2 linked regions of the Paenarthrobacter nicotinovorans genome follow. The protein of the gene in region 2 interacts with the protein of the main gene of each other region in a pairwise test. Links are inferred from orthologs where the notes say so. Each region holds a gene or a part of one and is shown on either strand. Other genes may lie near its edges.

Region 1 (3,432 bases), 370 kb from region 2 along the record:
TACAAGTCCCAGACTTTCCAGTCCGCTCGACCCGGTTCCGGTCAGTGCGGCATCGACATCAGCGACATTTTGCGGAACCGCCAAAAGCCACAGGCGGACAATGACGGCCAGCGCCCGGACGGCCGGGTCTTCGGAGAGCAGCTGACGTTCACTGGCCAACAGGGCTGGAACGAGCTGGTCCCGGGACAGCGCTTCCGAGGCTGACCCGCCCAGGAGCCCGGCCACTCCGTCCACGGTGTAGGAGATGGCACGAAGGTCCGAGGAGAGGGCCAGAAGAAGGTCCGGCTGGTCGCTGCGGGGAGCATCGTCAGTATTGCCGGCGGTAAACAAGGAAGCTGTGTCAGTCACCTTGCCAGTGTAGGTGCGGCACAGCTGCCCATGGGTTCGTCTGTCGCCCTATGTGGACAAAGCACGCCTTCCGAACCCGGTAGCGTTGGATCCATGCTCACTTTCTCCACTGCAAGGCGCCTTGCCGGCCTTGTTTCCATCGCTGCTGCCGCACTGCTGGGGGTCTCAGCCTGCCAGGCTCCGGTCAACATCCAGGATGCCGACGTCCCTGCGTGGAAGGAGAAAGTCCTCCCCGCTACCAGCACCGCTGTGTTGGAGGATTCAGGCAAAATCCTCAATCGGGATCCGCTTGTTAAGGAGTCCGCCGACGTTCCGGCCGGAAATTACACGCTCACCATGGCATGCGATGGCGGCGGCAAGGCCTACTTCGCGGTTTCTTCGGGCGGGAAGAAGATCACGGACGCCGCGGCAGCCTGCAACGCCAGCCTCGATGTGGTGAAGATCAAGGTGCCTGGAAACGGCCCTGTCAGCATCTCAACCAGCAGTGTTGACGCTCCTCTGATCTTTGCCTACCATCTGGTCCCTTCAGGCAGCTAGAACACCGCCACAACGATCCCCGGGGGCGGCCTTCAGCCGGAGCCCGCACGGGCGTAAAGTCAGCTCATGGGCAGCAAGGCAGCTCCCTCCGTAGCGGCGCAGCGGCTGGCGAGGGCCGCCGTCGCACTCCTTGTGCTCTGCGGAAGCGTCAGCGCCTGCGAATATACCTACGAAGACGGCAGCAGGGCCGCGAGCAGTCCCGGCCCGACGTCCACCAACGTGGTTCTCCCGCCGGATCCAGCTCTGGAATCAACGGTCACCGGCAAGGCCCTGGATGAGTGGGCCACGGCCGCTCTGCCCGAATCCCAAGGGCAGGCGTTCTATTCAAGCAGCGGCTCCCTGGCCGCCGGCGAGTCAAGGACTGAGCAGACAGTCCAGCTGCCGGGCGGCACGTACGCGGTGACGTTGGCTTGCCGAGGCACGCGGCGGGTTTCGTTTTCGGTCAAAGTGGGCGAGGCAGAACTCGTCGACCTGACGCTGGGATGTGCCAATGCCCGGGTCAGCGTGGTCCAGTTGGAAAAGGACGCCGTGCTTGCCATTACCGTCGGGGCAGGCGCGGATGCGAACTTTGCGTATCGGGTAAGCAGGCTATGAGCTTTCGCTCAGGCCGCGTCGCAGCCACCGGGGCAGCGGAGCGTTTCCGGGCTTGACGCACATTCGGCGCAGTAAAGAGTGAGCGTGCGGCAACTGGGGTTGGAGCAATTCTCGAACTTGTTGGTGGGCGATGCGCACCTCACGCACTCGCCGATGGTCTTGGCGTCTTCGCTGAATTCGACGTGCATGCGCTTGTCGAACACGTAGAGGGAGCCTTCCCAGAGGCCTTGGTCCTTGAACGTTTCTCCGTAGCGGACAATGCCGCCATCCAACTGGTAAACCTCTTTGAAGCCACGGTTGACCATCAGGCTGGAGAGCACCTCGCAACGGATTCCCCCGGTGCAGTAAGTCACCACCGGCTTGTCCTTGAGGTCGTCGTACTTGCCGGAATCGAGTTCCTTGATGAAGTCGTGGGTGGTATCCACGTCCGGCACGATCGCATCCTTGAACTTGCCGATTTGGGCTTCGAACGCATTGCGGCCGTCAAAGAACACGACGTCGTCGCCGCCGGCCTTTTTCGCATCCACCAAGGCGTGAAGTTCCTCGGGCTGCAGGTGCTTGCCGCCGCCCACAACACCGTTCTCATCCACCTTCAACTCGCCCGGCGCGCCAAACGAAACGATTTCGTCGCGGACCTTGACGCTGAGCCGTGGGAAATCCGCGGCGCTGCCCTCTGACCATTTGAAGTCGATCCCATGGAAACCCTTGTACTCCCGGGTGGTTTTGACGTACTGCTTCATGTTGTTCAGTTCGCCGCCCACGGTGGCGTTGATGCCGTCCTTGGAAATGAGGATCCTGCCCGTGAGGCCCAGCTTTTCGCAGAGGGCGCGCTGCCACAGACGCACGGCGTCCGGGTCGGCGATCGGGGTAAAGCCATAGAAGAGCACAATTCGGTTCAAAGCCACTGTTAAAGGGTACTTGGTGCAGTAAAATCCGGTTGCGCCGGAGGGACTACGTCACAATTCAATAAGCAACGATCCTTCCGCTGACCTCGCTCTGTTCCTTCAGGGAGCGCTGGCATACTCTCTCTACATGAGTCCAGACGCCTTGGTTGAAGACATTGCTCACCTCTTGGAAGTCTGGGTGGCCGGCTGGTCCGGCTGCCGGGGCTATGAGTCACGCCAAGAGGGACGCTTCCCTGCCGCACTTCGCGCCGACAAGACAGGTGACTGGGAATATTTCGCCCACGACCCCTCCGACGAAGAGTTCGCTGTCCTGGCGGGCAAAACCGCAGAAGCCCCCACCCGGATCCTGACGGTGCTCACCAACGACGTCCAACGGTATAAGTACCTGGCCGAACAACAGGGCCTGAAAGTGACGTCCGCTTCCCAAACCATGATGATCGTCGACATGGAAACCCAGGATGCCGAGGACCCCTGGCTTCCCGACGACGACCTTGAACTTGCCACCTCCGAATCCAACGGGGTCCACTACGCAGTGGTGCATTCCGGCGAAGAAGTGGCTGCCAGCGGCAGGGTGTATGTGGTGGACGGCACCGCCGTATTCGACAAGATCGTCACCGAACCCAGGTTCCAGCGCCGCGGGCTGGGCAGCTTCATCATGAAAGCACTCGCCGCCCAGGCTTTCTCCCACGACGTCGAGAACGGCCTCCTCCTGGCCTCCCTTGATGGCCAGAAGCTCTACTCGCACCTTGGCTGGGACGTCGTGTGCCATGTGCTCATGATGTCGGCCAGCGGAGTGGATGGCTCGGACCTCTCCGGAGCCTGACGTTTGCCGCTTGGCGGCCGGGCTCGACGGCGGCTCCCCGGTGGGCCGCCGTCAGCGTCTCCGTAGAGTGACAGAATGATTCGGTGGCTGCACCGAATTCGCTGATCTCCTTGCTGGGCCGGACCCCCGACCCTGAGCAGCTTCGCCATGTCCACACGATCCCTGCTCGAAAGGCCGTCAATGAGCCTTGGCCGGCCTGGGTGCATCCGGATGTCGTGGCTGCTT
Region 2 (3,507 bases):
CGGACAATTGGCGGGCTTCACCGCCGTCGAACTCGGCGCGCACGCCATCGGCGCCGCACTGGCGGCGAGCGGCGTAAAGCCCGAACAGGTTGACGCCGTCATCATGGGCCAGGTCCTCCAGGCCGGTGCCGGACAGAATCCGGCCCGCCAAAGCGCAATCGCGGCCGGCGTGGGCTGGAACATCCCGGCCGTGACCATCAACAAGGTGTGCCTCTCGGGTCTGACAGCAGTCATTGATGCCGCGCGCATGATCCGCAGCGGCGATGCCACCGTGGTGGTCGCGGGCGGCCAGGAGTCCATGACAAGGGCCCCGCACCTCCTCCCCGGTTCCCGCCAGGGCTGGACGTATGGCTCCATCCAGGCATTGGATGTTGCCGCCCACGACGGCCTCACCGACGCTTTCGACGGGCAATCCATGGGTCTGTCCACGGAAACCAAGAACGTCACCCTGGGCATAGACCGCAAGGCCCAGGACGAGGTCGCGGCGGCTTCGCACCAGCGTGCCGCGGCTGCGATCGCGGACGGAATCTTCGACCTCGAAATTGCTCCCGTGAAGGTCAAACAGCGAAAAGGCGATCCACTGGTCCTCACCACGGACGAAGGTGTCCGCCCCAACACCACGGTGGAAACCCTCGCCCCACTGCGGGCCGCCTTTGCGACGGACGGCACCATCACGGCGGGTAACTCCTCTCCCCTGTCCGACGGCGCCTCCGCACTCGTGCTGACCAGTCGCCGCTTCGCCCGGGACAACGGGCTGGAATACCTCGCCGTTGTCGGCAAGCCCGGGCAGGTTGCCGGGCCTGACAACTCGCTGCACTCCCAGCCGTCGAATGCGATCGCCCAGGCGTTGAAGCGTGCCGGGTGGACGGCCGAAGACCTCGACTTCATTGAAATCAACGAGGCATTCGGGTCGGTGGCGGTGCAGTCCCTCAAGGACCTGCGCTATCCCCTGGAGAAGTGCAACATCCACGGAGGAGCCATCGCTTTGGGCCATCCGATCGGAGCGTCCGGCGCTCGGCTTGCCCTGCATGCTGCCCATGAACTCAAGCGCCGGGGAACCGGCAAAGCCGCGGTTTCCCTGTGCGGCGGAGGCGGCCAGGGCGAAGCACTACTGCTGTACCGCGACTGATGGGCGGCATTGAGACTGAGGGTGCGGAGCGGTTCCTTGCCGATGCCGCCGCCCGCGGACTGGATGTCGACGTCGTCGAACGTCCCGCAGCGCGCAGCTTGGAAGAGGCCGCCACCATCCTGGGGATCCGGCCGGCGGACATTGTGAAGTCCCTGGTGGTCAAGCACCGGGACGGCAGCTTCCTCTTCGCTTTGATTCCCGGGGACCGCCAGATCTCCTGGCCCAAGCTGCGCGCGCTGGTGGGCGTCAATAAGTTGTCACTCCCACCCGCGGAGGTGGCGTTGGACGCCACCGGCTATGAACGCGGAACCATCACTCCCCTGGGCAGCACCACGGCATGGCCCGTGTACGCCGACGCCACGATTACGGGGCGGCGCATCTCCATGGGAGCCGGGGCACACGGACGCAGCGCTTTTGTTGACGCCGATGCGCTGACCTCAGCCCTGGGCGCCGTCGTAGCGGACATCAGCGAACCTTCTTAAAGCAACGCGGGGTCACTTATGGCCGGTAAATCCCCTTGGGATGGGCCATAAGTGACCCCGCGTTGCTGTTTAACGCAGGAAGCCCCGCCCGGCGAACCGGACGGGGCTTCCAAAGCAAAACGAGTTACTTGAGGGTAACCGTTGCGCCAGCTTCTTCGAGCTGAGCCTTTGCCTTCTCTGCGGCTTCCTTGTTGGCGCCTTCGAGAACAGCCTTCGGTGCGCTGTCAACCAGGTCCTTGGCTTCCTTGAGGCCGAGGGAGGTGATGGCGCGAACTTCCTTGATCACTGCGATCTTCTTGTCGCCAGCAGCTTCGAGGATGACGTCGAAGTCAGTCTTCTCTTCAGCAGCTTCAGCAGCACCGCCGGCAGCGGGGCCAGCAACTGCAACAGCAGCAGCCGTAACTTCGAAGGTCTCTTCGAAGAGCTTGACGAACTCGGAGAGCTCGATGATGGTCAGTTCCTTGAAAGCTTCAATGAGCTCTTCGTTGCTGAGCTTCGCCATGGTGGCGTCCTTCCATTAGTTGGTGCAGGTCCGGACGATGCCGATCCATACACCAGAGTTTGTTTGGGGGGAGAACTTAGTTCTCTTCGGTTGCAGCTTCAGCGGCTTCGGCCGGAGCCGCAACCTCTTCAGCAGCAGCCTCTTCGGCCGGGGCTTCATCAGCGGCCGGTGCAGGTGCGCCGCCCTCTTCTTCAAGCTTGAGGCGCAGAGCGTCGATGATGCGTGCAGCAGCAGATGCGGGAGCCTTGAGGACACCAGCAACGCGTGCAAGCTGCAGTTCGCGGGACTCCAGGGCTGCCAGTGCGGCAACTCCTGCTGCGTCCAATGCCTTGCCTTCGAAGACGCCGGTCTTGATAACCAGCTGCTTGTTGGCCTTGGCAAAGTCCGTCAGGCTCTTGGCAGCAGCAACAGCGTCACCCTTGATGAAGGCGATTGCAGTGGGGCCGGCAAGCTGATCGTTGAATGCTTCAACTCCAGCTTCCTTGGCTGCAATGGCGCTCAGGGTGTTCTTGACGACCGAGAACTTGGTGTCCTGGCCGAGCGCAACACGCAGTTCCTTGAGCTGTGCAACAGTGAGCCCGCGGTATTCGGTCAGGACAGCCGCGTTCGATTCCTTGAAATCGTTGGTGATCTCCGCAACTGCGGAAACCTTGCTAGGCGTTGTCATAACCCTCCTTCCGGGGAATAAAGCCGGTCTTCCGGGTCCCCGCTCACGAGAGCTAAAACTAAAAACGCCCCGCGCAGATGCACGGGGCTTGGCTCAACACGGTTCGATCCGTGGAGACTAGCTTCGTTCACCTGCGCCGGCCGCCCTATGTTCAGGGTCCTTCGTCAAGGAATTCACTTTGTTCTCAGGGGCGTGGCTGCAGAATTGAGCTGTGCTCGAAAGAGTGGATTCCCATCAACCGACGGTCTTTGGTACTTCAAGGTTACGGGACAGTGTGCGGCAAACCAAATCGGGGCGCGGCACTACAGCTCGCGGTTGCCCCTATTCGGAGACTGCCGGCCCCTTATCCCGGCCCGGCAGTTCCTTCTGCCACAGTCCGGTGATGCCGGCCGTCGTGAACCCCAACTGCTTGTTGACAGTCAGGAGGTAACGGTTTTCCGGCGCGTTCCAGGTGTAGATCACTCTTGCGTCCGGAAACTGCTCGCTGAGCCGTTCCATGTTGGCCACTTTGATGAGCAAACCCAGTTTGTTTCCGCGGTGCTCCTGGAGGACCAGGGTGTCGTCCTGGAAGACCACGTCCTGGCGGTGGGCCAGTACACTGATGGTGGTCAGGCCCACCAGCTTGCCGCTCTCAAGATGCTCGACGGCGGTAACAACCGTGCGCCGTCCCTGCGCCAATGCGGCGTCTTCAGTTTCCCGAAGGACGGCGGTGTCGAAAACCATTCCG

The links.
Region 1: the proteins of rplL (region 2) and trhO interact in binary tests that used the Escherichia coli proteins (3 or more experiments, as listed by UniProt). The link is inferred for Paenarthrobacter nicotinovorans from one-to-one orthologs.

The regions. Positions count from the first base shown.
Region 1 is NZ_CP089293.1:3,440,351-3,443,782, forward strand. The notes cover bases 437-3,432. They hold trhO (oxygen-dependent tRNA uridine(34) hydroxylase TrhO), read right to left. Parts: upstream 2,385-3,432; coding sequence 1,488-2,384; downstream 437-1,487. Other genes in these bases: JMY29_RS15930 (hypothetical protein), read left to right, coding at 442-885; JMY29_RS15935 (hypothetical protein), read left to right, coding at 952-1,479; JMY29_RS15945 (GNAT family N-acetyltransferase), read left to right, coding at 2,512-3,207; JMY29_RS15950 (DEAD/DEAH box helicase), read left to right, coding at 3,291-3,432. Outside these bases: JMY29_RS15925 (DUF7059 domain-containing protein), read right to left, coding at 1-348. UniProt on the Escherichia coli protein: Catalyzes oxygen-dependent 5-hydroxyuridine (ho5U) modification at position 34 in tRNAs, the first step in 5-carboxymethoxyuridine (cmo5U) biosynthesis.
Region 2 is NZ_CP089293.1:3,067,947-3,071,453, forward strand. What follows is about bases 425-3,132. They hold rplL (50S ribosomal protein L7/L12), read right to left. Parts: upstream 2,114-3,132; coding sequence 1,736-2,113; downstream 425-1,735. Other genes in these bases: JMY29_RS14255 (acetyl-CoA C-acetyltransferase), read left to right, coding at 425-1,129; JMY29_RS14260 (aminoacyl-tRNA deacylase), read left to right, coding at 1,129-1,611; rplJ (50S ribosomal protein L10), read right to left, coding at 2,190-2,780; JMY29_RS14275 (GNAT family N-acetyltransferase), read right to left, coding at 3,102-3,132. In the rest of the region: more of JMY29_RS14255, read left to right, coding at 1-424; more of JMY29_RS14275, read right to left, coding at 3,133-3,507. UniProt on the Escherichia coli protein: The binding site for several of the GTPase factors involved in protein synthesis (IF-2, EF-Tu, EF-G and RF3). Is thus essential for accurate translation.